4 regions of the Mesorhizobium sanjuanii genome follow, and region 1 is predicted to be linked to each of the others. Evidence: riboswitches for the same ligand, from Rfam matches in the RefSeq annotation. Region 1 holds a riboswitch; each other region holds the start of a gene.
What was found. Region 1 has a riboswitch for cobalamin ahead of CN311_RS09515 (aromatic ring-hydroxylating oxygenase subunit alpha). Riboswitches for the same ligand answer to the same signal wherever they lie in the genome.

Region 2: it holds a riboswitch for cobalamin, as region 1 does, so the genes downstream of both, metE (5-methyltetrahydropteroyltriglutamate--homocysteine S-methyltransferase) here and CN311_RS09515 (aromatic ring-hydroxylating oxygenase subunit alpha) in region 1, are expected to answer to the same signal.
Region 3: it holds a riboswitch for cobalamin, as region 1 does, so the genes downstream of both, CN311_RS16730 (DUF1636 family protein) here and CN311_RS09515 (aromatic ring-hydroxylating oxygenase subunit alpha) in region 1, are expected to answer to the same signal.
Region 4: it holds a riboswitch for cobalamin, as region 1 does, so the genes downstream of both, CN311_RS23780 (ABC transporter ATP-binding protein) here and CN311_RS09515 (aromatic ring-hydroxylating oxygenase subunit alpha) in region 1, are expected to answer to the same signal.

What each region holds. Positions count from the first base shown of each region.
Region 1 covers NZ_NWQG01000047.1:57,986-65,489, forward strand. The annotation lists gene CN311_RS09485 (glycosyltransferase family A protein) at 1-410, opposite strand, end outside; gene CN311_RS09490 (glycosyltransferase family 2 protein) at 427-1,179, opposite strand; gene CN311_RS09495 (glycosyltransferase family 2 protein) at 1,262-2,014, opposite strand; gene CN311_RS09500 (serine kinase) at 2,011-3,060, opposite strand; gene CN311_RS09505 (PqqD family peptide modification chaperone) at 3,117-3,545, opposite strand; gene CN311_RS09510 (FAD-binding oxidoreductase) at 3,711-4,811, opposite strand; gene CN311_RS09515 (aromatic ring-hydroxylating oxygenase subunit alpha) at 4,832-6,079, opposite strand; cobalamin riboswitch at 6,194-6,396, opposite strand; gene CN311_RS09520 (DUF680 domain-containing protein) at 6,904-7,110, shown strand; gene CN311_RS09525 (DUF680 domain-containing protein) at 7,182-7,385, shown strand.
Region 2 covers NZ_NWQG01000013.1:74,183-81,686, reverse strand. The annotation lists gene CN311_RS03220 (threonine aldolase family protein) at 1-183, opposite strand, end outside; gene CN311_RS03215 (AraC family transcriptional regulator) at 231-1,106, opposite strand; gene CN311_RS03205 (OmpW/AlkL family protein) at 1,906-2,565, shown strand; gene CN311_RS03200 (cytochrome P450 family protein) at 2,661-3,893, shown strand; partial or broken gene CN311_RS03195 (cytochrome P450) at 3,902-4,146, shown strand; cobalamin riboswitch at 4,421-4,620, shown strand; gene metE (5-methyltetrahydropteroyltriglutamate--homocysteine S-methyltransferase) at 4,737-7,067, shown strand; partial or broken gene CN311_RS03185 (IS256 family transposase) at 7,250-7,504, shown strand, end outside.
Region 3 covers NZ_NWQG01000103.1:12,934-20,437, forward strand. The annotation lists gene nuoE (NADH-quinone oxidoreductase subunit NuoE) at 1-982, opposite strand, end outside; gene CN311_RS16700 (NADH-quinone oxidoreductase subunit D) at 983-2,173, opposite strand; gene CN311_RS16705 (Sec-independent protein translocase family protein) at 2,177-2,365, opposite strand; gene CN311_RS16710 (NADH-quinone oxidoreductase subunit C) at 2,376-2,978, opposite strand; gene CN311_RS16715 (NuoB/complex I 20 kDa subunit family protein) at 2,982-3,563, opposite strand; gene CN311_RS16720 (NADH-quinone oxidoreductase subunit A) at 3,554-3,919, opposite strand; gene CN311_RS16725 (winged helix-turn-helix domain-containing protein) at 4,250-5,449, shown strand; cobalamin riboswitch at 5,479-5,682, shown strand; gene CN311_RS16730 (DUF1636 family protein) at 5,721-6,149, shown strand; gene cobW (cobalamin biosynthesis protein CobW) at 6,152-7,189, shown strand; partial or broken gene CN311_RS16740 (cobaltochelatase subunit CobN) at 7,208-7,504, shown strand, end outside.
Region 4 covers NZ_NWQG01000175.1:1,852-9,355, reverse strand. The annotation lists gene CN311_RS23805 (DHA2 family efflux MFS transporter permease subunit) at 1-273, opposite strand, end outside; gene CN311_RS23800 (HlyD family secretion protein) at 576-1,751, opposite strand; gene CN311_RS23795 (MarR family winged helix-turn-helix transcriptional regulator) at 1,748-2,224, opposite strand; gene CN311_RS23790 (FecCD family ABC transporter permease) at 2,380-3,345, opposite strand; gene CN311_RS23785 (ABC transporter substrate-binding protein) at 3,396-4,343, opposite strand; gene CN311_RS23780 (ABC transporter ATP-binding protein) at 4,340-5,164, opposite strand; cobalamin riboswitch at 5,369-5,579, opposite strand; gene CN311_RS23775 (bifunctional helix-turn-helix transcriptional regulator/GNAT family N-acetyltransferase) at 5,761-6,699, opposite strand; gene CN311_RS23770 (ATP-grasp domain-containing protein) at 6,787-7,504, opposite strand, start outside.

The sequences.
Region 1 (7,504 bases):
CGCGACCAGCCGGGCACGGTGACGGCCTCTGGAGCATCGGGCCGGTCGTGGCGGAAGTTGCACCAATGGGTAAAAACGCCCGACGTCTTCGGAAAAAGTCTGAAATGCGTAAGCTGTTCTTCGATCTTGGTCGGCAACCACAAATCGTCGGCATCGAGCGTCGCGATAAATGGCGTCGACAGCGCGGCAACGCCTCTGGTCGTGGCGCTGCCCGGCCCCGCGTTTTCCTGGCGCAGCAACCGCACCTTCAGGTCCAGCGCATTGATCACAGCCGCCATGTCGTCGGTCGAGCCGTCGTCGACGACGACGATGGCGTCGGGCTCGATCGACTGAGCCACGACCGATCTCAACGTCTCGGCGATGGTGGTGGCCGCGTTGAAGGCTGGAATAACGACGCCGTAGCCGGACATTAGAGGAAACGCCCCATCACAGGAAACGCCAATGCGCGAGGTCTTTGAAATCGAATATACCGTCGACGGCGTGCAGGGAAGGATTGGCCTTGCGCCGCTTTATCGATTTGTGGATGGCGCGCATGAATTCGCGAAACGGCACGTTCTTTTCCTTGGTCATGTTGCCGGGGTGGCGTCGGTAGTAGAGGGCAACAGTATCGGGCATGAGGAATCTCGGGCCGCTCTCGAAGACGCGCAGCAGGTAGTCGGTGTCCTCGGCTTGGTTGAAGTCCTCGTCGAAGCCGCCGATCCGCTCGACAAGGTTTCGTGAGAAAATGCCGGCGGACAGATGAATCCCGCGAACGGTTATGGAATGGCTGTCGGCGGCCGGTTCCAGCGTCTCGTCGTCTATACTGTCTATAAGCGTCATCCGCGAATAGGTCAGGTCAAGGTCGGGATCGGCCGCGAAACAGGCAAGATCGGCTCTGAAGCGGCCGGCGGGCGAGATGTCGTCCGAATCGAGAAACGAGACGAGCCGCGTTTGCGGCAGCAATTGCTGCAGCCCGGCGTTGCGCGCCTTGGTGACACCCATATTGGCTTGCTGGAACAGGCGGATGCATGGCGCCTGCTCGATCAGCGAGCGAACCGCCTCTGCCGATGCGTCGGTCGAGCCGTCATCGACCACGATGATGTCGAGATCGGCGTCATCGCATTGCCTGAGCAGCGAACGCAGCGCCGCGCCGACATAGCGTTCGCGGTTGTAGACAGGCATGATCACGCTCAGTTTCATGCTTCACCCTGCAATTGCGCCAGGGCAGCGCGACCTGCTCCGGCCAGGTTTCCGGGGGGCAACGATCCTCTCCTTCGATATGTCACGTGAATTGCCAATCGGCCGGGCTCCTAAGTTCGAAAATACCCTCGACCTGATGGAGCGAAGGATCGGCCTTGCGCCGCCGCATCGATTTGTGGATCGCGCGCAGATATTCGCGGACCGGGACACCTTGCTCCCTGGTCGCATTGCCTGGATGACGCCGGTAATAGATCGCCACGGTGTCGGGCAGCGTGTATCGGGGGCCGCTTTCGAAGACGCGCAACAAATAGTCGGTGTCTTCGGATTGCCTGAACGCCTCGTCGAAGACGCCGGTTCGCTCGATGAGCTTCCGGCTGAATATCCCGGCACTCAGCGAAAGCCCGCGAAGCATCATCGAGCGGCAGCCGGCGGCAGGTTCCAGCGCCTCATCGTCTATGCTGTCGACCAGCATCATCAGCGAATAGGTCAGGTCAAGGCCGGGATCGGCCGTGAAGCAGGCAAGATCGGCCTTGAAGCGCCCGGCAGGTGAGATGTCGTCGGAATCAAGAAACGACACCAACTCCGTCTGCGGCAGCAACCGCCGCAGCCCACTGTTTCGCGCCTTGCTGACACCCATATTCGCCTGCCGGAACAGGCGAATGCAGGACGCTTCGCTCATCATGGCGCGCACGGCATCGGCCGTGCTATCGGTCGAGCCATCGTCGATAACGATGATATCGAGATTGGCGGCGTCGCGTTGCCTGAGCAGCGAGCGCAGCGCGGAAACGATATAGCGCTCGCGATTGTAGACGGGCATGATCACGCTCAGCTTCATGGCGCACTCCGCGCGAGAAACGCCGAAATCGTCCCGGCGATCTCCTCCGGTCGCGTCCCCAGTGACAGGCGGTAGCATGGCAGCAGGCGCGTGAGGTCGCTGAAGAAGCGAAAGCCGCTTTCCCGCTCGCCTGGCATCTGGGCGATTCCGGACGGCGCCAATGCAATCATGGCGTCCTTGCGCGACACGGGCATGATCGAGCTTGCCTCACCTCCGCCGATATGTGGCACCAGCAGCGCGACGATATCCAGACTTGCGGGCACTGGCCGCGCCGCGATGTCATCGATGCGGAACTGATGCTTGCCCTGCCAGTTCAGTGCACCATAAGACGTTAGCCTGTGCTTCAGCTCGAGCCGCTGGAAGCCTTTGGGGTCCTGCTTCAGCGTCGCGAACAGCGGATGGGCTCTCACGCCATTGGCCGCATCGATCAGCACATAGTCGTCGCCGACGCTGTCCAGTCCGTTGAGCAGGCCGGCAACGACCGTTCCCGATTTCCCGGCTCCGCCCGAGCCGGCCAGCAGAATGCCTTTGCCATCGAGGCCCAGCGTGCCGGCATGGGCCAGCCGCATGCCGCGCGCCGCATACTCCCAGTGCAGGAAGGCGCGCAGCGGCGCACCGGGCTCCCATGGCGGAAAAGCCTCGGGCGATGCCATCAACTGCACGCCGATGCGGCGCTCCGGATCGTAGAACTGCCAGAAGTCCAGGTCGTGATAGTGGTTGCCGCGCAATCCGGCCTCGGCCAGCGTGGTGGCGAAGCTATGATGCGTGAAATGGGCCTGACCCCAGCTCGCCGGGACGGGAATGCCTTCAATGTTGGGGTCGGCAACGAAAATGCGGCAGTCGCCTGTTGCGGTTCGGTCGTCCCGAGCCTGGACAAAAGCCTGATCGATTGCCGCCGCCAGCGGGCCGGGGCTGAGATGCGCCGTCAACTCCAGCCGCGGCAAGTCGGCCTTCGCGGTGACGGCATAGCTCGAAGCGGCGTCTTCCGCCGCGGCCAGCACATAGCGGGCATAGTCCGGCAGGGATTGGAGGGTGACGCGCGGCATGGCTGACATGTTCCAGTATCGCCCGGATGTGGCGAAGGGGCGGCCGCCCTAGTGTTTCAGGACGCCTGTTTGACCGCCGGCCAGCCCCGAGGTTCCTCGACCTCATGGATCGGATCGACCACGATAAGATCGGCAAGGTCGTCATGGATGTCGACCTTGAGCGGCTCGCTGGTGCCGGCGAGTTCCGCAAGAAGGGCGCCCGAAATGGGTTGCGCGGTGGCATCGGCCGCGGGCACGAGCAGGCCGAATTCGAGCAGTTGTGCAACGAAGCTCTCGAGCTCGGCCAACCTTATTGTCGCCCCGCCCGCCGTCTGCCCGACCAGCGCGTGGGCGGCAACGCTTGATGACAGCGCTTCCCAGACCCTGCTGCCCGAATCGGAGAAGCCGAAATATTTCCCGGTGGAAAGGTCGAGCACGACGGCTTCGCCGTCGAAGGACTCAAAAACGATGTCCTTGCTCGCCACCGCGTAGACCAATTGTTGCATCGTTTAATCCCCGCCTCGGACGCACGGGATGCGAATCGCCGGTCGTCGCGACCTACCCCACCGCTGATGAAAGCATCTAGCCAGTCGACCCTTCTTTGGCAAGATAGAGTGCCGATCAACGACCCCTTCGGCACACTTGCACGGGACAAATGGTCGAAATATCCCTCAGGCTTCGATCTCGATCGCCGTTAATGGCTTCGAACAGCAGGCCAGGATGAAGCCGTCTTCGATCTCGTGGTCGAGGATCCCGCCATTGTGGCTCATCTCGACGCTGCCCGAGATCTTCTTCACCTTGCAGGTTCCGCACAGGCCGAACTCGCAGGCCGCGGGGATTCTGACGCCCGAGGCGCGCGCCGTCTGCAGCACCGTCTGGCCGGCAACGCATTCGGCATCGACATCCGAAAGCGAGAACCGGATCGGCGTTGCGGCCGCGGCGGGCATCTCGGTCCCACCGCCTGCCGGCGACGCAAAGGGAGCCGGTAATTCCTCCATCGCGGGTGCGGCAAAGCTTTCCTGGTGGTAGTTGTCCATGGCGAAGCCGGCGGCCTCCAGCATCTGCCGCACCGCGCGCATGAACGGATCGGGGCCGCAGCAGAAGATTTCGCGCTCTCGGAAATCGGGTGCCAAGAGCGGCAGCCGGATCGCGTCGATCCGGCCCATATGGCCGAACCAGCCCTCGCGGCTGGAGCGCTCCTCGATCATGAAGCCGAGCGTCAGCCCCGGCATGCGGCTGCCCAGCAGTTCGAGCTCCTTGCGGAAGATGATCTCTTCCGCGCGCCGCGCGCAGTTGACGAAGCCGACATCGGTCCATGGCGCGCAGTCGTTCAGCCAGCGCAGCATCGACATCATCGGGGTCACGCCGGAGCCGGCCGAAATGAACAGATATTTGGCGGCAGGATGACTATGCAACGAGAAATCGCCCGCCGGCCCATAGGCCTTCACATGAACGCCGGGCTTCAGATTGTCGAACATCCAGCGCGTGCCGATGCTGCCGGCCTGCGCCTTCACCGTCACCGCGATCGAGAACGGTCGCGACGGCGAGGACGACAGCGTATAGGTGCGCATCAGCGGACCGTCGGCGCTCGGCAGTTCCAGCGTCACGAATTGCCCGGGCTTGTAGCGGAACCAGGTCTGGTTGTCGGAGCGGAAGGTGAAGGTCTTCACGTCAGGCGCCTCGTCGCTGACGCCGATCACCTCCAGCACCTGCAGCCGGTCGTTCCACGGCGCCATCTCGTCGAGGTGGCGGTAGAGGCCAAGGTCGGTCATAGCATTCATCCCCTCACCTCTCAGGCGACGCTGCGAAGCGCCGGCCGTTCGCCTTCGGTAAGGCGGGGCCCGATGAAGGCGGCGTACCATTCGACAAACTGGATGACGCCGCCTTCATGCAGTTCCGAATAGGGACCGGGCTCATAGGCCGGCGAAAGGATGCCGAAAGCGTTCTCCTCGACGATGCGGCGGTCCTGGTCGTTGGTCTCGGTCCAGACATGGGTGAGTTCGGCGAGATCGTAATCGACGCCCTCGACCGCATCCTTGTGGACCAGCCATTTGGTGGTGACAGCCGTCTCCGTGGCGCTGATCGGCAGCACGCGGAACGTGACGGCGTGATCGCCGAGTATGTGGTTCCAAGTCGTCGGATAATGGTAGAGCAGCAGCGAGCCGATGCGGTCCGTGGCAACGCTGTCGGAAAGGTTCCTCTTCACGGCGCGCTTGCCCGTCATCGTGTAGCTGACGGCGTCGCGCAGCAGCGGCGCGCGGGTGGCGCGATACTGTCCGGCCGGATCGATGCGGAACTTGCTCGGCAGGCCCGCCGCCTCGCATTTGGCCCAGTGCGCCAGCATCTCCGGGTCGCTGTCGGCGCCTTGTACGCCGGTCACGGTCGGCGCTTCCGGGAATGTCTTGCAGAGTTCCGGATGGTTGCCGGCGCAATGATAGCACTCGCGGTTGTTTTCCCAGACGAGCTTCCAATTGCCCTTCTCGACGATGGTCGATTCGAAGGCGACCTTTGCCTCGCGCAGCCGATGCGGCAGCAGATAGGGCTCGATCATCGCTCGCATCGGGGCGAAGTCTGCCGGCTCCTTGGCCAGGCAGATGAAGATGTAACCGCCGACGCTTTCGCAGGCGACCGGCTTCAGGCCGAACTGGCTCTTGTCGAAACCGTCCGCCATCTGGCGGGCGAACAGCAGCCTTCCGTCCAGCTCATAGGTCCACTGGTGATAGGGGCAGACGAGCTTGGCCGCCGTGCCCCTGTCGGCGTTGCAAACACGGCTGCCGCGATGGCGGCAGGAATTGTGGAAGGCGTTGATCTTGCCTTGCTGGTCGCGCACCAGCACGATCGGATAGTCGCCGATCTGGGCGGTGATATAGCTGCCCGGCTTCGGCAATTCGCAATCATGGCCGATAAACAGCCAGTCGCGATACCAGATCAGCTCCATGTCGAGCTTGAAGAACTCAGGATCGGTGTAGAAGGGTTGTTCGAGCGAAAAGCCTTCCCTGCGGCTGTGCAAGAGCCTCAGCATGTCGTTGCGCGTGTCCATGTCCTGTCCTTTTGGCTAAGGACTGACTATGGTGGTGATGGAGGTAAGGATCGGCGCAGGCCGGCGAACGGCTGGCATGACCTATCCGCCTCTTGACCGCCCACCGCGATCAGTCGAGTTCAATCACCTCGGGCTGGTTTCCGGGCTCAGGAGTTGTCCTCGCGGACTCGTCGCGACACCTTCCCAGGCCGTGGCCCAGTGGTCTCCCGTTGCGACTTGAACTCCACCACCGTTGCGGGGGCAGCGCCGGACTCTGACCGGCTTCCCAATTCTCCGCCCCGTCGTCACGAAGCGGCACCTGAGATGCCATGATCTAATCACGACCGCCCGCCGGCTGTCGGCATGAAAGCGACATCGTATCCATGCGGCGCGACACGGCCGGCGAAACCTGCGAGCTGGTAATGCAGGGCGGAACCTCATTTTGCCGGCTGCCATTGTCGGCTGCCGTCGCCGTCGAATCCGAACTGCGGCGGGGGCAAAAAAGGTTTGCAGTTTCCAAAGGTGACTATTAGCTGCTTCTAAAATCGAACCGAACGGTTCGTTTCTGTTGACGCTGCGTGCAGGACGGTGTGAACACTGGCGCTCCGACACACTTGGTGATCCGTAGGCGATTTGTAATAGCAGATTGATATTGCTGACAAAAAAATTGGTAGTGGGGGCTCTTGGTACAATTTCAAGATGCAGAGTCATGGTCCACACGAAACAACTTCGTGATTGGAAACCGGCGATCGACCCACCCACATCGCGGCTGTTCGAACGACGCGAATTCCTCCCAGGACACGCCGCTAGACGGACGCAAAAACTGAGATACTGGAGTATCAAAAATGAAAAAGATCGCTCTTACTGCCGCCGCCCTTATGGCCATCACCGGCAGCGCCTTCGCTGGTAGCGACAACTACGGTTCCAATGGTGCGAACCAGCCTGCCGCAGCAGTCGACAGCACGTATACGGCTTCCACTCAGAAGTCGGCGCACGCTGATGAGCAGCCCGTCGTTCAGGGCAGCGACCGCAACCTGTTCGGCAACCGCTAACAACTGAGATCAGGGGGCGGCGGATTGCCTGCCGCCCGGAATCTCGGATTCAGAAATTCTGGAGTATTAAAATGAAAAAGTTCGTTCTTGCTGCCGCCGTTCTGGCCATTTCGGGCAGCGCCTTTGCCAATGGCAGCGACCACTATGGTTCCGACGGCGTCAACCAGCCGGCCGCCGCGGTCGACAGCTCGTACACGGCTTCCACTCAGAAGTCGGAAGCTGCTGCCGAGAAGCCCGTCAACCAGGGCAGCGACCGTAACCTCTTCGGCAGATAATAAACCGATTGAGACTCATGGTCCCGAACCCTGGGTTCGGCAAGATCATGGTCGATCAGACAGGGAACGGCGGGTTGCCGCCGCCCTGCCGGGATACGAAATCCCGGCATACGGAAATT
Region 2 (7,504 bases), on a different contig from region 1:
GGCGAGCTGGCGCTCGACGGTATGCGTCAGCTCATCGTTGCCGTAGGGAGCCGCCTGACCCGACGCGCATGCGGTGATGGCTGCGATCACCTCGGGGGAGACGCCGGCGATGTTGTCGCTGGTGAAGCCGCGGGGGCGGGTCTGCTTGCTTTCGTTCATGGTCTTGACGCTCTTTTCTGCCATTGAGCGTCCAAGCTAGACGGTTCGCCACGCGCTATATTGAACGATATTCAAACCGAGAGGTAACGTGCCGGCGTCACCCCCAACACGGCCTTGAAATGCCGGGTCAGGTGGCTCTGGTCCGCGAACCCGACCGCGACGGCGACTTCGGCGACCTGCTGACCTCGCCTCAGCAGCCGTCGCGCCTCGTCAATGCGAACCTGGATCAGGTAGCGGGTGGGGGGCAACCCGAAATGCGCCTTGAAGCCATCGATCAACGTCGCCTTGGAGCATCCGGCGAGGGCGGCCAGGGCGGCGAGCTGCAGAACTTCGTCAAAGTGGGCATGGATGAAGTCACGCACGTCGCGGAACCTCGACGGCACGAATTTTGGCTCTGCAACGCGCGACCTGCCGACTTGTGCGAGGACGTGGGGCAGGAAACGGATTAGATACTCCTCGATCTCCAGTGCCGAGCTATGCCCATGCTCAAGCAGGCGCCAAAACGCGCTGAGGCCGTGTGCAACTGGGGCATTCTCCTGGAACGGGCTTTTGAAGTCGATCGTTCCGGGTTCGTTTTGGCCGCTGTCCTCAAGGACTTGCCGGACAAGGCCTTCGGGCATGTAGAAGATCTTCTGGGTCCAGCCAAGATCGTCACCAGCACCCCCGAAATGCGGTTCGCCGGGCGCGAAGGTCGCGATGGTGCCGCTACCGGCGTGCCAAACCTCACCTCGGCACCAGACATCGTGGACGCCTCGCTCGATCAGCCCGATTAGATACTCGTTGTGGACATGCTTGGAGAAATCCTGCCGGTGATAGTCCGCCGCCAGGTAATCGAGCCCGCCAAGGACATCGGAGTGCTTCATCACCGCACGATTGCGCGGCGGCCGGCCCGGGGGTTGAGAGCGACTACGCGCCTTTTCGTCGCATTCTACGGCGGTATCGGCCACTTGATGATCAATCCAGGTCGGTCGTCACAACGATATCGTGCTCTCGTAGCGAATTTCAAACCGAAGCAGGATTAATTGCCGCAAGAAGAGGGGCCTGCTGCAGGGGGGCAGCGGATTGGCGGGATTAATCGTGTTTCAAGCTTGGGATGTGGACCCGAGCGACGCGTGGCCGGATGGCCGATATCAAGAAGAAGACCAAGCGCTATCCCCTCCGATCTGACGCATGAGGAATGGTCGCGGATACAACCGTTCCTGCCGGGCGCGGCCAAGACCGGGCGGCGCGTGGCGACGGAGCTGCGCGAGGGCTTGAACGCGATCCGCTACAAGCCCGATCGCGTGGCGGCTGGCGCATGCTGCCAAAGGATTTCCTGCCCATATCGGTCGCGGTCGAGACGCCTTACGGACACGCCCACGGACTGCGCCAACTGGCTGGAACGTCCCCCCGCCTGACGGCGAAGCAGCAGGCGACGATCAAGGCGCTGAGCGCAGAATACGCCAGAGTACGAGCGTGCCAACGAACTGGCGGCCGATGTTGACGAACGGCTACCGGGGGCGGCCACGGCTACACTCATTGTCGGATCTTCGACGAAGTCGGACATGAGACACAGCGCTATCAGAATGATCGCGTTGTTTTGCAATGATTTTCTCATTTGGCACGACACATGCGGGGGCTCTCCCGCATGAGCGCTCCGTCAATCTCGATTGATGCGAGCAGGATTCAATCAAGGCGCAGTGCGTCGCTTCTGAAGATCAAGGAGAGAAAAGTATGGCGAGAGCGCGAATTGGCGTGGCGCGGGCAATGACAGCGGCTGTCGTCCTCATCGTTGCGGGACAGGCCGGCGCGGCAGATGTTCATCAAGCCGCGAGCGTCCCGCAGGCAGAAGCCTGCGTCGCGGAAGCGCCAAGCCCCTGGCAGATCCGCCTGCGTGCGTTGGGGGTGATCACCGAGGATTCGGGCTATGTCAATGCGGTGCCCGGCTCCGGTCTTTCGTATTCGAACACCGTGACGCCGGAACTCGATATTTCGTACTTCTTCACGGACAACATCGCCGCCGAACTCATACTCGGCACCACCTATGCCAACATCGATGGCCAAGGTGCGATCGGCGGGCTGGGCAAGGTCGGCAAGGTTTGGCTGCTGCCGCCAACGGTGACATTGCAGTATCATTTTACCGATTTCGGCGCCTTCGAGCCCTATATCGGCGCCGGCGTGAACTATACGATCTTCTATCATCAGCAAGTCGGCAGCGCCGATGATCTCAAGGTTAAGAACACATTCGGCGCCGCGCTGCAGGTCGGATTCGACTACATGGTGGACCAGCACTGGGGCGTCAACTTCGACGTGAAGAAGCTTTTCCTCAAGCCCGACTTCGACGTCACTGTCGCCGGCGCCAAGCTCACGGGCAAGGCCAAGCTCGATCCCTGGTTGATAGGCGCAGGTCTCACCTACCGCTTCTGAGGACGAACCACACAAAAGGGGCACTTTCGAAGTCCGCGCGCGGATCATCCGTGCCGAGAAGTGGACCCGCGATGGTTCTTAAAGGAGTTGTTGGCATGCGCGTAGAAAACGATCATTGCGACGTGATCGGTGTGCCGGCCGCTCCCACGCAACTTGATCGTCTTTCTTCTGCGATTCTGCAGCAGGGGGGGATGGCGCGAGTGTCGCTGCCAGGCGGTGTGGTGGCCTGGGCGGCAGGCCGTCACCAGACGATCAGGCAGATGCTTTCCGACCACCGTTTCAACAAGGACTGGCGACAGTGGCGGGCGCTGCAGGACGGCGAGATTCCCGAGGATCATCCGCTGATCGGGATATGCAAAGTGGACAACATGACCACGGCGCACGGCGCCGATCACCGTCGCTTGCGCGGCCTGCTGTCCAGCAGCTTCGCGCCCAGTCGTATCGCCTTGCTGGCGCCACGGATCGAACAATGCGTCGATCGACTCCTGGCCGAGATGGCGCAGCGCGGCGGCAGTGCCGATCTGATTTGCGAGTTCGCCGTTCCGCTGCCCACCAACGTGATTGCCGAACTGTTCGGTTTGCCGGACGAACAGCGTGAAGAGATCGTCGCGCTCACCTACAGCCTGGCCAACACCTCCGCCACAGCCGAAGAGGTGCGACAGACGCGGCAGCGCATCCCGGAGTTCTTCCGTCGCCTTATCGCGCTCAAGCGGGGCCAGCTCGGCGATGATCTGGCTTCGGCCCTGATCGTCGCCCGCGACAAAGGCGAGCTCGTTTCCGACACCGAGCTCATCGACATGCTGTTCATGGTGCTCTCTGCGGGCTTCGTGACCACCGCCGGCGTCATCGGCAATGGCGTGCTGGCATTGCTGACGCATCCGCAGCAACTGCACTTGGTGCGCAGCGGCCAAGTTCCGTGGTCACAGGCGATCGAGGAGATCCTGCGCTGGGGCAGCTCAGCGGCCAATCTGCCGTTCCGCTATGCCACCCAGGACGTGGAGATCGACGGATGCATGGTCCGCCGCGGCGATGCCGTCCTGATGGCGTTCCATGCGGCGAACCGGGACGAAAAGGCCTTCGGTCCCGGCGCCGACAGGTTCGATGTCACCCGGCGGCACAACCCGCATTTGTCATTCGGCGAGGGGCCGCATTCCTGCCTGGGCGCTGCGCTGGCGCGCCTGGAATTGCGCTGCGCCTTCCCCGCGCTGTTCGGGCGGCTGGAGGATCTGGCGCTGACCATCGCTGCGGAGGACGTCGTCTACATGCCGTCTTACGTCATTCGCTGCCCGCAGCGTCTGCCGGTCACCTTCCGCGCTTCCATCGCTTAGAGAGTCCGGCATTCACCCCGGATTCGGTGATTCTCGGTTCGCCGGGATGGCTGGTCTCGCACGAGGGGGCGAGCATGCCCGGTTACGCACGATCGTGGCGCCGGCCTTCAGCAACCGCAGGGCGAAGCTGCTCGCGCAGCAGGTCGAGGCGATCGCCGCGCAATTGTTCGAGACGCTGGCGGCCCAGCCCCAGCCCGCCGACCTGAGGCGCCACCTCTCCTTTCCGCTTCCGGCCATGGTCATCAGCGCGCTGGAATGCGCAAGCACGCTGAGCGAAGCCGAGCGGGGTACAAATACTGTGATTCCCGGCGGACCGTGACAACCTGGCCCGACTTTACGCCCTTGAGCCCGGCGACCTCGATCTGATCCGGCGTCGCCGATGGGGACAAGGACCTCTCCGAGCCTGCACTGATGAGAGGCCGCATCGTATGCAGCTTTGGGCGAAAGAGACCGATCAGCACAAGGGCATTATTCGCATCATCACATAAACATCTCGTTATATGTATTGACAAGGAGCGAAGCGGCTGTGATTGTGCGCATGTCGTGGTTCTCCGCGCGGCACTGCCGTAGCGGAGCTAAGAGGGAAGCCGGTGCGATGCCGGCGCTGCCCCCGCAACTGTTAGCGGCGAGCCAAGCCCATTGGTGTCACTGAGGCGAACGGCCTCGGGAAGACGGGCAGAGGCTTTGACCCGCGAGCCAGGAGACCTGCCACGACGAACAACGTCCACGGGCGGGGTGTCTCGGTGGCCGCGGTAGCCCGGCTTCGTGCCGCCTGCTCGCGCGTTCCTTGTCCCCACGCCCCAACCATCGGGGTATGGCATGACTGTCTCTCAACGAATTCCTGTGGCGACGCTCGGCGTGCCGCGTATCGGTCGACGGCGGGAACTGAAATTCGCGCTTGAAAGCTACTGGTCCGGAAAATCTCCCGCTGCCGACCTGCTCGCGATGGCGAAGGCGCTACGCGCCGCTAGCTGGAGGGAGCAGCACGATCGCGGCGTGTCGAAAATCCCCTCCAACGATTTCTCGCTTTATGACCATGTGCTCGACACCGTTGCCATGGTCGGCGCCGTGCCGGCACGATACGCCTGGACTGACTGCGAGGTCCCACTCGATATCTATTTCGCAATGGCGCGCGGCAACCAAGATCAGGCCGCTGATTGCGGACATGCCGGTGACGAGCATGCGGCCAACGGGCATGGCCTTGCCGCGATGGAAATGACCAAATGGTTCGACACCAACTATCACTACATTGTGCCGGAACTTACCGACGATCAGAGCTTTGCCCTCTCGTCGGCGAAACCGGTCGATCATTTCCTCGAGGCCAAGGCGCTCGGCATCCACACGCGCCCGGTCCTGCTTGGACCGGTTACTTTTCTCAAGTTGGCGAAGTCACCTGAGGAAGGTTTCAACCCTATCGCGCTCCTGCCACGGCTGCTGCCCGTCTACGAGGAGCTCCTGCGGAGGCTGAAGCTCGCGGGAGCCGATTGGGTGCAGATCGATGAGCCGGCGCTCGTGGTCGATCTGGTTCCCAATGAACGGGATGCGCTCCAATTCGCCTACTGCCGGCTGTCAAAAGCAGCACCGGAGTTGAAGATCATGGTCGCTACCTATTTCGGATCGCTGGGAGACAATCTCGAGACCGCAATTTCTCTGCCCGTGGCGGGACTGCACGTCGATCTCGTGCGCGCTCCAGAGCAGTTGGAGACCGTCGGCCGGCTCGCGCAGAAGGAACTTGTGCTCTCGCTCGGACTGATCGACGGCCGCAACGTCTGGCGTGCGAACCTGCCTGCCATACTTGACCGCATCAAGCCGATCGTCGCCGGCTGGCCGCTGGACCGCGTGGAGATCGCCCCATCCTGCTCGATGCTGCATGTGCCGATCGACCTGGACATGGAGACGGAACTCGATGCGGATGTGAAGTCGTGGCTCGCCTTCGCGGCGCAAAAGACCGGCGAGCTGGTCGTGCTCGCCCGTGCCCTGGCCGAAGGCCGGGACGCGGTCGCCGCCGAACTGGAGGCGTCGGCTGAGGCTGCCGCCGTTCGCGCGACATCCGCGAAGGTGCATGATCCGCTCGTCGAAGGCCGGGTCGCCAGCATCAAGGTCGGCATGACGCGCCGGAAGAGCGCATTCGCCGTGCGCTCCAAGCTTCAGGCCGACACGTTTGGCTTGCCTTCCTTTCCCACCACGACGATCGGCTCCTTCCCGCAAACAGCCGAGGTTCGCAAGGCGCGGGCAGCCCATGCCAAAGGCGATTTGAGTTACGTCGACTATGAGGCGTTCCTGAAGAAAGAGATAGAAGCCGCCGTTCGCTGGCAAGAAGAGATCGGACTCGACGTGCTGGTCCACGGCGAATTCGAGCGCAACGATATGGTGCAGTATTTCGCTGAGCAGCTCTGCGGCTTCGCCTTCACGCAACACGGGTGGGTGCAGAGCTATGGCTCGCGCTTTGTGCGACCCCCGATCATCATTGGAGATGTGTCGCGACAAAATCCGATGACACTACACTGGTGGCGATATGCCCAGTCGCTGACGCCAAAGCCGATGAAGGGCATGCTTACCGGCCCGGTGACGATCCTCAACTGGTCCTTCGTCCGAGACGATCTTCCGCGCTCAGCCGTCTGCCGCCAGGTCGCGCTCGCCATTCGCGATGAAGCGAGCGACCTCGAAAAGGCCGGCGCCAGGATGATCCAGATCGACGAAGCGGCACTGCGCGAGGGCTTGCCGCTGCGCGAGGCCGACTGGGAGGCCTATCTCGACTGGGCCGTCGAATGCTTCCGGCTGGCTTCAACGGCGGTCGGCGATGCGACCCAGATCCACACCCATATGTGCTACTCCGAGTTCGGCGATATCGTGGACGCGATTGCCGAAATGGATGCCGATGTGATCTCCATTGAAACCTCGCGCTCGCAGATGGAACTGCTCGATACGCTTCGAACCTTCAAGTATCCGAACGGGATCGGTCCTGGCGTCTATGACATTCACTCGCCGCGGGTCCCGGAAGTGGGGGAGATTTCCAACCTCATCATGCTTGCGCGCGAGCGATTGTTGGATGGCCAACTGTGGGTGAATCCCGACTGCGGTCTCAAAACGCGCAGATGGCAGGAGGTCCGCCCTGCCCTGATGAACATGGTGGCTGCGGCACGCGCAATTCGGGAAAAATCGCAGACCGCGTAGGGCTCGCTCACCCTCCCCCGCCGGGGTCGCCGGGGTCGTGTCCCATCAGGTGGTGTAGCTCGGCGGTTACGAAGCCGCTCGCGAGCGCGCCGTTAGTAGCGAGTGAGCGGCGTGTCGGTGGTCATCGGCGCTTTCCGGTAGGGTTTGGTTGTTGACGCCAACCCATTTCGGAAGGACCACCGATGACCGACGACATGATGAACCTGCGCACGCTCGTGGAGAAGACCCCGGATGCCGATCTGCTGCGCGAGATGATCGGCTTTGCCGCCGAGCGGCTTATGGAGCTGGAGGTGGGCGCGGCCACCGACGCCGGCTATGGCGAGAAGACCCCGCTGCGGCTCGCCCAGCGCAATGGGTACCGCGACCGGGACTGGGAGACGCGGGCCGGCACGGTTGAGCTGCGCATCCCGAAGCTCAGGAAGGGAAGCTACTTCCCG
Region 3 (7,504 bases), on a different contig from region 1:
TGCTGTCAGCGCCCAACGGCGCATTCTTCAATTCCGGCGCCTTGAACGCGGCCGCCGGCTCCGTCTTGGTCTTGGGGCCGTTGCGCTGCTTGGAAACCTTCTCGACTTCCGGCGCCGCCTTGTTGGCATTGGCTGCCGAATGCAGCGGCGCCGAAACGCTCGCCGCCTTTTCAACCGCGGACGCCACCTTGGCCTTCGAAGGCGACTTCAGCGCCGGACTGGTCTCGGACGCATCGGTTTTCGGCTTGCTGGCGTTCGATGGCGCGACGGCAGGAGCCGGTGCGGCCGGAACGGCAATGGCATCGGGCGCTTCCTTGGCGGCCTTGGAAGCCTCCTTGGCCTCCCTGTCGCGGGTCGCCTTGAGGATCGCTTTTTCGCTCTTCAGCGTCGTCAGGCCGGTGATCGGCTCGGAGGTGATGCGGCCATTCTGCGGTCCGGGCTTGACCTCAGCCCCCTTGCCGGCGCCGTAGAGATCGATGATTTCGGCCAGCCGTTCAGGCGTCAGATCCTCGAACGTATCCTTGAAAATCATCACCATCGGTGCGTTGACGCAGGCGCCGAGGCACTCGACCTCTTCCCAGGACAGCGTGCCCTTGTCGTTGGTGTGGAACTGGTCGTGATGTATCTTCGAGCGGCAGACATCCATCAGCGCTTCCGAGCCGCGCAACATGCAGGGCGTGGTGCCGCAAACCTGGATATGCGCGCGGGTGCCGACCGGATTGAGCTGGTACTGCGTGTAGAAGGTCGCGACTTCGAGCCCTCTGATATAGGGCATGCCGAGCATATCGGAGATCGTCTCGATCGCCGCCTTGGTCACCCAGCCTTCCTGCTCCTGCGCCAGCATCAGCAGCGGGATGATCGCGGACTGTTCGCGGCCTTTCGGATATTTCTTGATCCATTGCTTGGCCGCCGCCGCATTCGCCCGGTTGAAGGCGAAGGACGCTGGCTGGACACTGGCTTCTGCGAGACGGCGGACTGACATTTAGCGATCGACCTCACCAAACACGATGTCGAGGGAGCCGAGAACGGCGGTGACGTCGGCCAGCATGTGGCCGCGGCACAGGAAATCCATGGCCTGGAGATGGGCGAAGCCCGGCGCGCGCAGCTTGCAGCGATAGGGCTTGTTGGTGCCGTCGGAGACCATGTAGACGCCGAATTCGCCCTTCGGCGCCTCGACGGCGGCATAAACCTCGCCGGCCGGCACCCGGTAGCCTTCGGTGTAGAGCTTGAAATGGTGGATCAGCGCTTCCATCGAGCGCTTCATCGCCGGCCGCTTCGGCGGCACCACCTTGCCGTCGAGGTTCGACACCGGGCCGCTGCCCTCCTTGCCGAGCAGGAGATCGACGCACTGGCGCATGATCTTGGCCGATTGGCGCATTTCTTCCATGCGCACGAGGTAGCGGTCGAAACAGTCGCCGTTCTTGCCGATCGGGATGTCGAAATCCATCTCGGCATAGCATTCATAGGGCTGTGACTTGCGCAGGTCCCATGCAGCGCCCGAACCGCGCACCATGACGCCGGAAAAGCCCCAGGCCCAGGCGTCGGCCAGCGACACCGTGCCGATATCGACATTGCGCTGCTTGAAGATGCGGTTGCCGGTGAGCAGCGCGTCGAGATCGTCGAGCGACTTCAGGAACGGGTCGATCCACTTGCCGATATCCTCGACCAGCTTTTGCGGCAGGTCCTGGTGGACGCCGCCCGGCCGGAAATAGGCCGCGTGCATGCGCGAGCCCGAGGCGCGTTCGTAGAACACCATCAGCTTTTCGCGCTCGACGAAGCCCCATAGCGGCGGCGTCAGCGCGCCGACGTCCAGCGCCTGCGTCGTCACATTGAGGATATGCGACATGATGCGGCCGATCTCGCAATAGAGCACGCGGATCAGCTGGCCGCGCTTCGGCACCTCGATGCCAAGCAGGCGCTCGGCGGCAAGCGCGAAGGCATGCTCCTGGTTCATCGGCGCGCAATAATCGAGCCGGTCGAGATAAGGCACGGCCTGCAAATAGGTCTTGTGCTCGATCAGCTTCTCCGTGCCGCGATGCAACAGCCCGATATGCGGATCGACGCGGTCGACCACTTCGCCGTCGAGCTCGAGAACCAGACGCAAAACGCCGTGGGCAGCAGGGTGCTGAGGCCCAAAGTTGATATTGAAATTGCGGACGGAGGTTTCAGCCACGGCTCATGCGTCTCCAGGCCATTTCTTGAAAGCCAAAATCCACAAGAGAACGAAATTCACCAGCGGAACAACCATCAAAAGGCTCAATGCGGAAGGCCAGCCTGCTCTCGGAAAGATCCGCCAATACGGCACGACCAGCACCACACAAATAATCAGCAGAATAAGCCAATGAAAAACCGAGAAGCTGCCCATCAATGCCCCCTCACTGCTTCGCCTTTTCATCGCCCGGCAGCACGTAGTCCGTTCCTTCCCATGGCGAAAGAAAATCGAAATTGCGGAATTCCTGCTTGAGCTCGACCGGCTCGTAGATGACGCGCTTGGCCTCGTCGTCGTAGCGCACTTCGACGAAGCCGGTCAGCGGGAAGTCCTTGCGCAGCGGATGGCCCTCGAAGCCGTAGTCGGTCAGGATTCGCCGCAGATCCGGATGGCCGGAGAACAGCACGCCATAGAGGTCGTAGGTCTCGCGCTCGAACCAGTCGGCGCCGGGATAGACGCCGGTGAGCGACGGCACCATGGTTTCCTCATTGGCCTGGACCTTGAGGCGGATACGCACATTCTGCTTCGGCGACAAAAAATGATAGACGACATCGAAGCGCTTGGCCCGCGACGGATAGTCGGCGCCGCAGACGTCGATGATCGAAATGAACTGGCATTTTGAATCGTCGCGCAGGAAGGTCGCCACCTCGATCAGGTCGCGCGGTTCGACGCAAACGGTTAGCTCGCCATAGGCAAGCACCGGGTCACTGAAGCGGCCGGGCAGCTTCTCGCCGAGATAGGTCGACAGTTCGCTTAAGGATATGCTCATGGATTACCGCTCGATCGTGCCGGTGCGGCGGATCTTCTTTTGCAGGAGAAGAATGCCGTAGAGCAGCGCTTCGGCGCTCGGCGGACAGCCGGGCACATAGATGTCGACCGGCACGATGCGGTCGCAGCCGCGCACCACCGAATAGGAATAGTGGTAGTAGCCGCCGCCATTGGCGCAGGAACCCATCGAGATGACGTAGCGCGGCTCCGGCATCTGGTCGTAGACCTTGCGCAGCGCCGGCGCCATCTTGTTGGTCAGCGTGCCGGCGACGATCATGATGTCGGACTGGCGCGGAGACGCGCGAGGCGCGACGCCGAACCTCTCCGAGTCGTAGCGCGGCATCGAGGTGTGGATCATCTCGACGGCGCAGCACGCCAGACCGAACGTCATGAACATCAGCGAGCCGCTGCGGGCCCAGGTGATCAGCGCCTCGGTCGAGGTGACGAGGAAACCCTTGTCGGCCAACTCGTTGTTGATCTCCAGGAAGAACGGATCGTCCTCCCCCACCGGCCGGCCGGTGTTGGGATCGATGAGGCCCTTGGGCCTCGGCGCGACGAGGGTGCCTGAACTGTCGTTCAATCCCATTCCAGCGCTCCTTTTTTCCATTCATAGGCAAAGCCGATGGTCAGCACTGCCAAAAACACCATCATCGACCAGAAACCGAGCATGCCGATCTTGGAGAACGACACCGCCCACGGAAACAGGAAGGCCACTTCCAGGTCGAAGATGATGAACAGGATCGACACCAGATAGAAGCGGATGTCGAACTTCATGCGGGCGTCGTCGAACGAGTTGAAACCGCATTCGTAGGCGGAAAGCTTTTCCGGGTCGGGATTGCGGTAGGCCACCAGGAACGGCGCCACGATCAGCGCCAGACCGACGACCAGTGCCACGCCGATGAACAGGACGATGGGCAGGTACGAACTCAGAAGTGCGTTCATGCTGCGGCTTTCCGTTGCCAATCCACTTTGATTACAGCACGGAACCGTATTGCGGAAGCGTGACAGTTTAACCACTGAACCGTTTTAGGGGCTCTATGCTGCAACGCGGCGAGGGTTAGCGCAGCGCTTTCGGCGAAGCAAGTCAAACCTTGTTCAAAACACGGTGCTGGACGGCACATCCCGAAAAACTGGTCCGATCCGCTCCTGTTTGATTTCCTTCACTTTTTACTCCACTTTTCTCTCCTGACATATATCCCGCCAAATCCCTGCTAGCATGGTCGGGAATCATCGGTTCTTGCCTCGCTTGAACACCATCAGGGCGCCGTCAGCATGAAGGAAAAGATCTCGCTCGGCATGGCCAGGCGCATCGCACTCGCCGCACAGGGTTTTACCGATCCGAGGCCGGGCGCCACGCCGGACCGCCGCCACCTGGCTCGCGTGCTGGCGCGCACCGGCCTGCTGCAGATCGATTCCGTCAGCGCGGTGGTGCGCGCCCACTATATGCCGCTCTACTCCCGCCTCGGTCCCTACCCCCTGTCCCTGCTCGACAACGCCGCTGTCACCCGCAAGCGCACGGTGTTCGAATATTGGGCGCATGAGGCCTCGTTCCTGCCGGTCGAGACATACCCGCTGATGCGCTGGCGCATGCAGCGGGCCGAGCGCGGCGACGAAATGTATCTGGGCCTCGCCAAATGGGGCCGCGAGCATGCCGCCTATATCGAAGATATCTACCGCGAGGTCGCCGAACGCGGCCCGATCGCCGCTTCTGCATTGGAGGGCCAGAAAGGCTCGGGCGGCTGGTGGGGCTGGAGCCACGCCAAGCACGCCTTCGAATGGCTGTTCTGGGCCGGCCGCATCACCACGGCGCATCGCCGCGGCTTCGAACGCTTCTATGATCTGCCCGAACGCGTGCTGCCGCCCGCCGTGCTCGCCCTGCCAGTGCCAACTGCCGAGGACGCGCATCGCGAATTGCTGCGCATCTCCGCCCGTGCCCATGGCGTGGCGACCGCAGGTGACCTGCGCGACTATTTCCGCCTGTCGCCGGCCGACATCAAGGGTCGGATCGAGGAACTGGTCGAAACGGGCGAGCTATTGCCGGTGCGCGTCGAAGGCTGGAGCAAGCCGGCTTACCTTCATAAGGACGCCCGCTTGCCGCGAAAAATCGAGGCCCGCGCCTTGCTGGCGCCGTTCGATCCGGTCGTCTTCGAGCGCTCGCGCACCGAAAGACTGTTCGACTTCCGCTACCGCATCGAAATCTACACGCCGGCCGAAAAGCGCCAATACGGCTATTACGTCCTGCCGTTCCTGCTTGGCGACAGGATCGTGGCACGCATCGACCTCAAGGCCGACCGCCCGGCAAGCGTCCTGCGCGTCCATGCCGCCTATGCGGAGCCCAGCGCGCCCGCCGAAACGCCGGCCGCGCTGGTCGAGGAGCTGAAGCAGATGCAGGGCTGGCTTGGCCTCGAACGCATCGAGGTGACACCAGCCGGGGATCTGGGTCCGGCGCTTGTCGACATCGCAGTGTCGTAAGCTCACGTTGACACCGCTGCCCGCAAAAGCCTAAATCCGGTTCAGACGGTCTCCTCTCGGCAAAGGGAGGAGCCAAGAGGGAATGCGGTGCGAAATCTCGGTTTCAAATCCGCGGCTGTCCCCGCAACTGTAAGCGACGAGCCAAGGCCGAAAACCACTGGGATGTTCCCGGGAAGGCGGCACAAAGGCGATGACCCGCGAGCCAGGAGACCTGCCGTCTGAGAGACAAGAATCCGATCGCCTGGCGGGTTTTCCGGGCAAGGAGCCTGATTTGGAACGCGACAGCAGTTTTTCGGCTGAGACAGCGGACATATTGCCCGGCGGGGACGATTCCCTGGCCGGCGTCACCGTCATCGTCTGCTCTTCCTGTCGCAATGAGGCCGGCTCCGATGCCCATCCCCGCGCCGGCGCGCTGCTCGCCGATGACACGCGTCAGGCCGCCTCTGGCGAAAAAATCCGCATCCGCACCGTCGAATGCCTCGGCAATTGCAAGCGACGGCTCAGCGCAGCGATCCTTCGTGACGGCTGCTGGAGCTACGTCTTCGGCGACCTGACTCCCACCAGCGGCGCCGATCTCGTCACCGGCGCGAAGCTCTTCGCCACCTCGACCGACGGTCTCATCCCCTGGCGCGGTCGCCCCGACAGCCTGAAGCGCGGCCTCGTGGCCCGCATCCCTCCCCTCGACCTCCTGAAGGACTGATCATGACTGGTTCCGTCTCCCGCGTTCCCTGCACCGTCGTCACCGGCTTTCTCGGCGCCGGCAAGACGACGCTGATCCGCCATCTGCTTGAAAACGCCGGAGGCAAGCGGCTCGCCATTATCGTCAACGAATTCGGCGATATCGGCATCGACGGCGAGATCTTGAAAGGTTGCGGCATCGACACCTGCCCGGAGGAGAACATCGTCGAGCTGGCCAATGGCTGCATCTGCTGCACCGTCGCCGACGATTTCGTCCCGGCGCTCGACCAGATCCTGTCGCGGACGCCGAAGGTCGACCATATCCTGATCGAAACCTCCGGCCTCGCGCTCCCAAAGCCACTCGTCCAGGCCTTCCAGTGGCCGTCGGTGAGAAGCCGGGTGACGGTCGACGGCGTCATCGCCGTGGTCGACGGCCCGGCGCTGGCCGAAGGTCGCGTCGCCAACGACATGGACGCCCTGCAGGCGCAGCGCGCTCAGGACGAGACGCTCGATCACGATGATCCTGTGGAAGAAGTGTTCGAGGATCAGCTTGCCTGCGCCGACCTGATCATATTGTCGAAGAGCGACTTGATGGATGCCGCCGGCTCGGCCCGCGCCAATGCCATCATCGGCGAGCATGTCGCGCGTGCCGTGAAGATCGTGCCGACATCGCAAGGCAAGGTCGATCCCTCGGTGCTGCTCGGTCTCGGCCTCGCCGTCGAGGACGACATCGAAAACCGCAAGACCCATCACGACGATGAGCTCGACCACGAGCATGACGATTTTGACTCCTTCGTCATCGACATCGCCTCCGTCTCCAACCCGGACGAACTGGCAAAACGCGTCGCCACCGCGGCTGAGGAAGAGAACGTTTTGCGCGTGAAGGGCTTCGTCGAGGTCGGCGGCAAACCGATGCGGCTGCTGCTGCAGGCCGTCGGCCCGCGCGTCAATCACTATTACGACCGCGCCTGGACGGCCGAGGACGACCGCCGCTCGCGCCTCGTCGTCATTGGCTTGAAGGGGCTGAACCGCCCGGCGATCGAACGTATCCTCGCTGGCTGAGGCAAAGCACAAACCGCGATGCACATCCTCACCACAACATCCGCCTCGCTCGACGATCTCGCCGAGCCTGTCGATCTCAGGCAGACGCCTGCGGATGTCGTGGCCCTGTCCTTCACCGACAGCGATCTGGCCGGGCTGGCGGCGGGCTGGAAGGCGGATGCGGCACGCCTGCCCTCGATGCGGCTGGCGGCGCTTCGCGATCTGCGTCATCCGATGTCCGTCGATCTCTGGATCGACAGCGTCGCCCGCCACGCCAAGGTCATCCTCGTCCGCATCCTCGGCGGCTACGACTGGTGGCGCTATGGCTGTGACCAG
Region 4 (7,504 bases), on a different contig from region 1:
GGTGAAGCCGACCACCGACGTCAGGAACAGTTCCTTGCGGCCGAAGCGGTCCGCCAGCCAGCCGGTCACCGGCGTCATTATGGCGGCGGCAACGATGTAGGAGGTCAGCACCCAGTTGATGTTGTCGGGAGAGGCGCCAAGATCGCCGGTCATGGTCGGCAGCGCGACGTTGGCGATCGTGGTGTCGAGCGCCTGCATGATCGTCGCCAGCATGAGCGCAACGGTGATCAGGCCGCGATGCGGTACTTCGCGAAACGGTTCTGGCGTGCTCATGATACGGAACTTCCGACAGGTAACAAAAGAATGTACACTAGGTTTCCGGACGGCGAGGCCTTCCGTGTGGAGACCCTCATCGCGGTGGGACGCGACTTATCGATGTGGGGGTTACATCGACCGAGCGTCTCGATTGAGCGGATGCCCGCCGCCCGGAAACCTGAGGACCGAAAAGGCCCGCGTCGGGTTGTCCGGGTTTTGGCCAGGCCGCAACGTGGCCCGGTTCACACCCTCAACCCTTCGCCAACCTTCCATCGGACCAATCCTGTCATTCAGTGCGCCAAAATGGCGAGTAATTCTGTTTAGTGCTCGCCCGCCGTGGCGTGGCCGAAGATCTTGGGAAAGCCGCGCGCAACGCCGGTATCCACGGTGACTGTCGCGCTCATGCCGGTGCGCAGCGCCATCTTGGCGTCGGCATCCGTCAGTTCCAGGCGCACCGGGATGCGCTGGGTGACCTTGACCCAGTTGCCGGTGGCGTTCTGGGCGGGCAGCAGCGAGAACTCGGCGCCCGTGCCGGCGCCAATCGCCTTGACCGTGGCTTCGAAAGTCCGGCCCGGATAGGTGTCAACCACGATCTCGGCCTTCTGGCCGGGCTTCATGTGGGTGAGCTGGGTTTCCTTGAAATTGGCGTCGATCCAGGTGTCGCCGGTTTCGACCAGCGAAAACAGCGGCGTGCCCGAGCCGACATACTGGCCGACCTTGAACGACGAGGCCTGGCTGATGACGCCGTCGGCAGGCGCCTTGACCGTGGTCTGCGCCAGATCGTAGGCAGCCTTGTCGCGCGCGGCGAGTGCCGCCATCACGGTCGGATGCTTGTCCGTCTCGATATCGGGATTGCCGCCAAGTGCAGCCTTGGCGCTGACGATGCCCTGCTGGGCCACAGCCAGTTGCTGCTTGGCCTTGTCGAGATCGTTCCTGGCCTCATCCAGCGAAGACTTGGCATTGATGCCCTTGCGCGCGAGGTCGGCGGCGCGGTCGTACTGCGACTGCGCGTAACCGACTTCGCTGGTGTCGGATTTCTCCTGTGCCACCGCCTGGCTATAGGCCGCGCGCAGTTGCTCGACATTGAGGCGCGCACCGGCCACCGCCGCGTCGGCCTGGGCGAGCGCAATCCGATAGGGCTCGGGATCGATGGCGAACAGCACATCGCCCCGCTTGACAGACTGGTTGTCGGCGATATCGACCTGGACGATGCGGCCCGCCGTATCCGAAGCGATCGACACCTTGGCCTGCTGGAGATTGGCGTTCTCGGTCTCCTGGTAGCGGCCGCCGGTCACCCAGACGTAAGCGCCGCCGGCGATCAGTGCGGCGGGCAGAGCAACCATCAAAAGGAAACGGCCGGCACGGCGCTTCTTCTTCGGCGCCACCGGCGCCGGTGCTACCGGCGGAGCGACCGCCACGGGGCTTGCCGCCGGCTGCGAGGGAGCTTCCATCTCCAGCTCGGCCACATTCTTATTTATCTTGGCTACCGCGTTCATGCTGCTGCGCCTTCCGCACTCTTGATTTTTCCGCAGGACGCCTCGGCATCCGTCAGGTTCTCGACCATCACTTCCAGCGCCTTGATCAGGACGCGGCGATCTTCCGGCGACACGCCGGTCAGCGATACTTCATAGACTTCGCCAGCGAGGCTCTTGACCTCGGCATAGGCCTCGCTCGCCTTCGCGGTCGGAAAGATCATGCGGACGCGGCGGTCGGCGGCGTCGGAACGGCGCTCGATCCAGCCGCCCTCCTCCATGCGGTCGACCAGACGCGACACGCTGATCGGCTCGATTTCGAGAAGCTCGGCGAGCCGCGCCTGCGTGATGCCTTCTTCCTTGGCGACGCGGACCATAAGCCGCCATTGCGCCGAGGAAAGGCCGAGCCCGCTGGCGCGCGCCTCGAAGCGCTTGCGCATCAGGCGCTGCACGTCGTGGATTAAAAAGCCCAATCTGTCGATGCCGTCGGAAACCATAAGCGGTATATATAATAAGCGTGCTTATCATTCAAGACGCCGTGTTGCGCCAGAAGCCCGCAAACCTGCATGACAGCCGTGCGATGCGGTCGTGGTTAGTGATTCATTAACGGCAGAGCGGTTGGACCTGAGTGGGGTCCTGTGGCGGTGAAAGATCAAAGGCGATTGCGAATAAGCATGGTGACGACGAAGACAGCGCCGAGCGAGCTGGTGATGATGCCGATCGGCAGTTCCTGCGGCGGCAGCAGCGTGCGTGCAAGGAGGTCGCTGGCCAAAAGCAGCACCGCCCCGAACAGCGCCGAGCTTGCGATCAGACGCAGATGCAACGGACCTGCGAGCGGCCGGCACAGATGCGGGATCATCAGGCCGACGAAGCCGATGACGCCGGCGACCGAGACCAGGATCGCGGTTGCAAGCGCTGCAACGAGAAAGGTCGTGCGGCGCATGCGCGCCACCGGCACACCGAGGCTTTCGGCGGCATTTTCGCCGGCGAGGAAGGCGTCGAACCTACGGTGGTTCCACAAGCCGTAGGCGAGGATGATGGCCGCGCCAAGAGCGGCCATGCCGATATTGTCCCAGCGCGCCAGCCCGAGCCCGCCCATGGTCCAGAACAGCACCGAATGAGCGGCGCGCTGGTCGCCGGCGAAGACGAGATAGTTGGTGAGCGCGGTGAAGATGAAGGAGACGGCAAGTCCGGCCAGGATCAATCGTTCCGGGCCCTGCCCCCTTACCCGCGACACCAGCAGAAGGACAATGCCGGCGGCCAGCATGCCGCCGGTGAAGGCGGCAATAGGCAAGGTCCAGATGCCGAAACTGTCGCCGAAAACGGTGATGACGGACACCGCGCCGGCGGCCGCACCGGAGGAGAGGCCGAACAGGAACGGGTCGGCGAGGTCGTTGCGCGTCACGGTCTGCAGCAACGCGCCGACGACGCCGAGGCCGGCGCCCACCGCGATCGCCAGCAGCGTGCGCGGCAGCCTGAGGTCGACGACGATCTTGCCGACCGGTCCAGAGACCGGATGCGTGTCCAGTCCGGCCGTATGCGCCAGCGCGCCAACGACGTCCGCCAGCGAGATCACCGTCGAGCCATAGGCGATCGACAACAGCGCAAGAACGGCCATTGCTGCCGCTCCCGCAATTACGAAAAGTCCGAATGCCTTGTGGCGCAAACTCAGAACGCTTCCGGATGCATAGCCCTGGCGATCTTGGCGATCGCCTCGACATTGGCGGGTCCGGGCGTCAGTTCGGCATAGCGCAGCGCCACGAAGCGCTCGTTCTTGACCGCGTCGGTTTCCTTCATCGCCGGGTGGGCCTTCAGGAAATCAAGCAGTTTCCTGTAGCCGGCACCGTCCTGGTAATCGAGCAGGATCAGGAATTGCGGATTGCGTGACGCCACCGTCTCCCAATCCGTATTGCCCCAGCTTGTCTCCATGTCGGCCATGATGTTGTCGCCGCCGGCAGCAGCGATCATGGCGCTCGGGATCGCGAACTTGCCCGCGGTGAAGGGTTTGTCTTCGCCGGAATCATAGAGGAAGACGCGCGTGCCCTTGCGGTCGCCGACCTTCGCGGTGATCTGCGCGAGTTGCGCCTTCCAGCTCGAAACAAGCTTTTGCGCCTCGGCCTCCTTGCCGAAGATCTTGCCCAGCTTTTCGACGTCGCCATAGAGCAGGTCCATCGAGGCGGCGGCCCGGTTCTTGTCGAGATGGACGCAGCTTTCCGTCAGCACCAGCGTCTTGATGCCGTGCGGGGCGAGCGTGTCGGGCGTCACCTCGCCGCCCGGCTTCATGCCGTAATACCAGCCGGCGAAGAAGAAATCGGGCTGGACGGCTACGAGGTTTTCCAGCGTCGGGTATTTTGGCGCCAGCTCCGGGATCGAGCCTTGCTCGGCCTTGAATTCAGGGCCAACCTTGTACCAGCCGGTGATGCCGGTCAGGCCGACGATCGAGGGCTGCAGCTTCAGCGCGAAGGCCATCTCTGCCATGTTGAGATCCTGGATGACGGCGCGCCTGGGCGGCGCGTCGAAGGTCAGCGGCTTGCCGCAACTGTCGACAGTGACCGGAAAGGCGAAGGCCGCCGAGGCCAGCAGCGAAAAGGCAAGCGAGAGGACGAAGCGCTTCACGGGGTATTGCTCCTTGGGTTCAGGGAAATTTGTCCGGATGGCGAGGACGCACGGTTGGGAACGTCGAAGACGGTAAGCTCGCGGTCTTCGGTCGGGTGGCGCAGGCGGAACACATCGATGCCGAACACGTCGCGGATCAACTCTTGGGTCAGTGCGTCGTGCGGTGCGGCCAGCACTTGCAGCCGGGCGTTGTTCATCATCGCAACCCTGGTGGCGAAGGGCGCCACCAGGGCGAGATCGTGCAGCACCGCCACTACGGTCATGCCGAAACCGGCGACCAGTTCGAGAAGCTCGCCGCGAGCACGCGGATCGAGGTGGTTGGTCGGCTCGTCGAGGAACAGGATTCTTGGCTCCTGGGCGATGGCGCGGGCCAGTTGGGCGCGCTGGCGCTCGCCGCCTGAGAGCTCGCCGATGGTGCGGCCAAGCAGCGGCAGCAGGCCCGTTGTGCGCAGCGCCTCGACGACGATGTCGCGCTCTTCCAGCCTGCGTCTGAAGCCGGCATGCGGAACACGGCCAAGTTCGACATAGTCGATCAAGGCGAGCCTGGGATCGGGCTGGTCGGTCTGGCCGACGACCGCCATGCCAAGCGCCCGCTCGGCCGGCGTGATCCTGTCGAGACGGCGCCCCGACAGACGCACCTCACCGGCACTCGGCGGCAGTGCGCCGCACAGCATGCGCAAAAGCGTGGTCTTGCCGGCGCCATTGGGGCCGATAATGGCCAGACGCTCGCCCGCCGACACGGAAAGGCTCACGCCATCAACCAGGTTCCGGCCATTCGCTGTCGCGGTCACGTCGCGGGCTTCGAGAAGGAGCGCGCTCACCGGTGGCGCCCCATTGGATCGCGCGGACCCGGCGTACGGGTCGGAACCCCGCCGGTTGGATCGCGGCGAAGCAAGCACAAAATGGTGCAGTGGATGGTCTCTGAGACGCTCACCTTCCGTCACTTTCTCAACTGGCGACGGAAGGAAGCTCAGCCGATCGGACGACAGACCGATGGCTTACGTCTCCTCCCGGCACACCCCGTCCGGTCAACTCAGCTGATGGCAGGTCTCCTGGCTCGCGGGTCTCGGCTTCATCCTGCCTTCCCAGCCTTGCCGGCCAGTGGCATTCTGCGGATGTTGCTCGCCGCTTACAGTTGCGGGGGCAGCCACGGCCTCGACCCGAAAGCAGGTCTCACCGTGTTCCCTTTTCACCCCTCGCCTTTCGACTCGGGGAACCATCGTCCTTTCAGCCTAGATTTTCCCCGACCGCGCCGCAACGGTTTTTGATTGCGCTTGCAGGCATCGGAACATCGTATGTAATAATATTACATAACAAACATCGGCTTGTGCTGTCAACCGGTCGGCCAAACGTTCTCGTTTCGATTTTTCTCGATGAAAGGTCCGCCGCGGGCAGGCGCCCGACCGCGGGAAGCCCGCTATAGCTCCAGGTTCCAGTTCTGGCCGACCAGATCCTTGCCGAAGGAATGGTGGCGTTCCTCCTCGGCAAGCTTGAAGCCCGCCGCCTCATAGATGCGGCGTGCCGAGACGAGAATGTCGTTGGTCCACAAGGTCAGCGTTCTGTAGCCCTTGGCGCGGGCAAAGCCGATGCATTCCTCGACCAGCCGCTTGCCGATGCCGAGGCCGCGCGCCGAAGGTTCGACATAGAGCAGGCGCAGCTTCGCCACCTCATCCGACTTGCGCACGAGAAAGACCGAGCCGACCACCTCGCCTTCCCGTTCGGCGATCCAGCTGCGCTCCCATTTCGGATCGAAGGATTTCACGAAAGCGCCGAGGATCTCGGCGACCAGCGCCTCATAGGTTTCGTCCCAGCCATAATCCTGCGCGTAGATGAGACCCTGGCGGCGCACGATCCAGCCGACATCGCCGACCTGCAAGGGTCGCAGCAGATAGGGCACCTTCGGCTCGGCACTGTCGCCGCCCAGCAGGCGCTGCACCGTCTGCATGGCCTTGACCAGCCTGTCCTGGTCCGATGCCGCCAACCGATCGAGCAAGGCGGCCACCTGATCGTGCGAATCCCGGTTCAGCGGCGCGAAGGCCCGCCGCCCGGCCGGTGTCAGTGCGATCGACGAACGCCGCGCATCGGCTTCTATCGCGGCGCGCTCCACTAGGCCGCGTTCCTCGAACTTCTTCAGCAGCCGGCTGAGATAGCCGGGATCGAGGCCGAGATCGCGCGCAAGATCGGTGGCGGTCAGGCCATCGCGATGCGCCAGTTCGTAAAGCACCCGTGCCTCGGTCAGCGAGAAGGCGCTTTTCAGCCACCCTTCATCGAGCAGCCCGATCTGACGGGTGTAGAAGCGATTGAAGGCCCGCACCGCATCGATCCGTTCGTTGCCGGAGTAATGATGAATCGTCATGGGATCCTCCTGTCCGCACAGGATCAATCAATTATTTGACCTAGTCAAGTATCTGGGGACGGGGCCAGAACATCGCGATGTGGACGATTATCTTAATTGCCGGATCAGCCCCTCGAAACCATCGGCCAGATGAGCGGCGCCGGCCGCAAACATTTTCACGAGGTTTTTCGGCCGGCCAGGGGTCTTGTTGGCATCCAGCAGCACGGCCCTGCCCTCATGCATGACGAAATCGAACTTGCCGTAGTCGAAGCCAAGCTCGTGTCGCAGCGCACGCATTTCCTGGGGAACAGGCACCGGTTCGCGGCGGATCGTTTCGGACGCCTTGACCAGGGCATTCGGCGAGACGTAGCGGGTGCAGCGTTCGCTCTCTCCGCAAAATACCCAGAACCGCGCCGCAAAACCATCAGGTTCCTTTTCCGGAATGAACTTGTCCACGACCAGATCGTCGCGCTCGAAGACGCCATCGGGAACATCGCCTAGGGAATCATAGACCTCATAAGGCTGCAGTGTCGGCACCTCCGGAAACGGTAGCTGCTTGCTTGCGCGCTGCGCTCGCCGATTGAGGAATCTCTCCGGAATGCCCTGATTGTTGAGATTGCTTTTGACAATGACCGGACCTTGCCAGGCGTCTCCCCGGTTCAGCAACGCTTCGCTGACCCGTCGTTTGGAAATGTCGGCCGTCGCGACATTGAGGCAGAATGGAAAACTGCGGGCATAGTCGAGATAGTCCGCGGGCGTTATCGTCGCATCGACATGCAGAACGGCGATGTCGGCGCTGGATGTCTTCGACAGACCTTGCTCGATC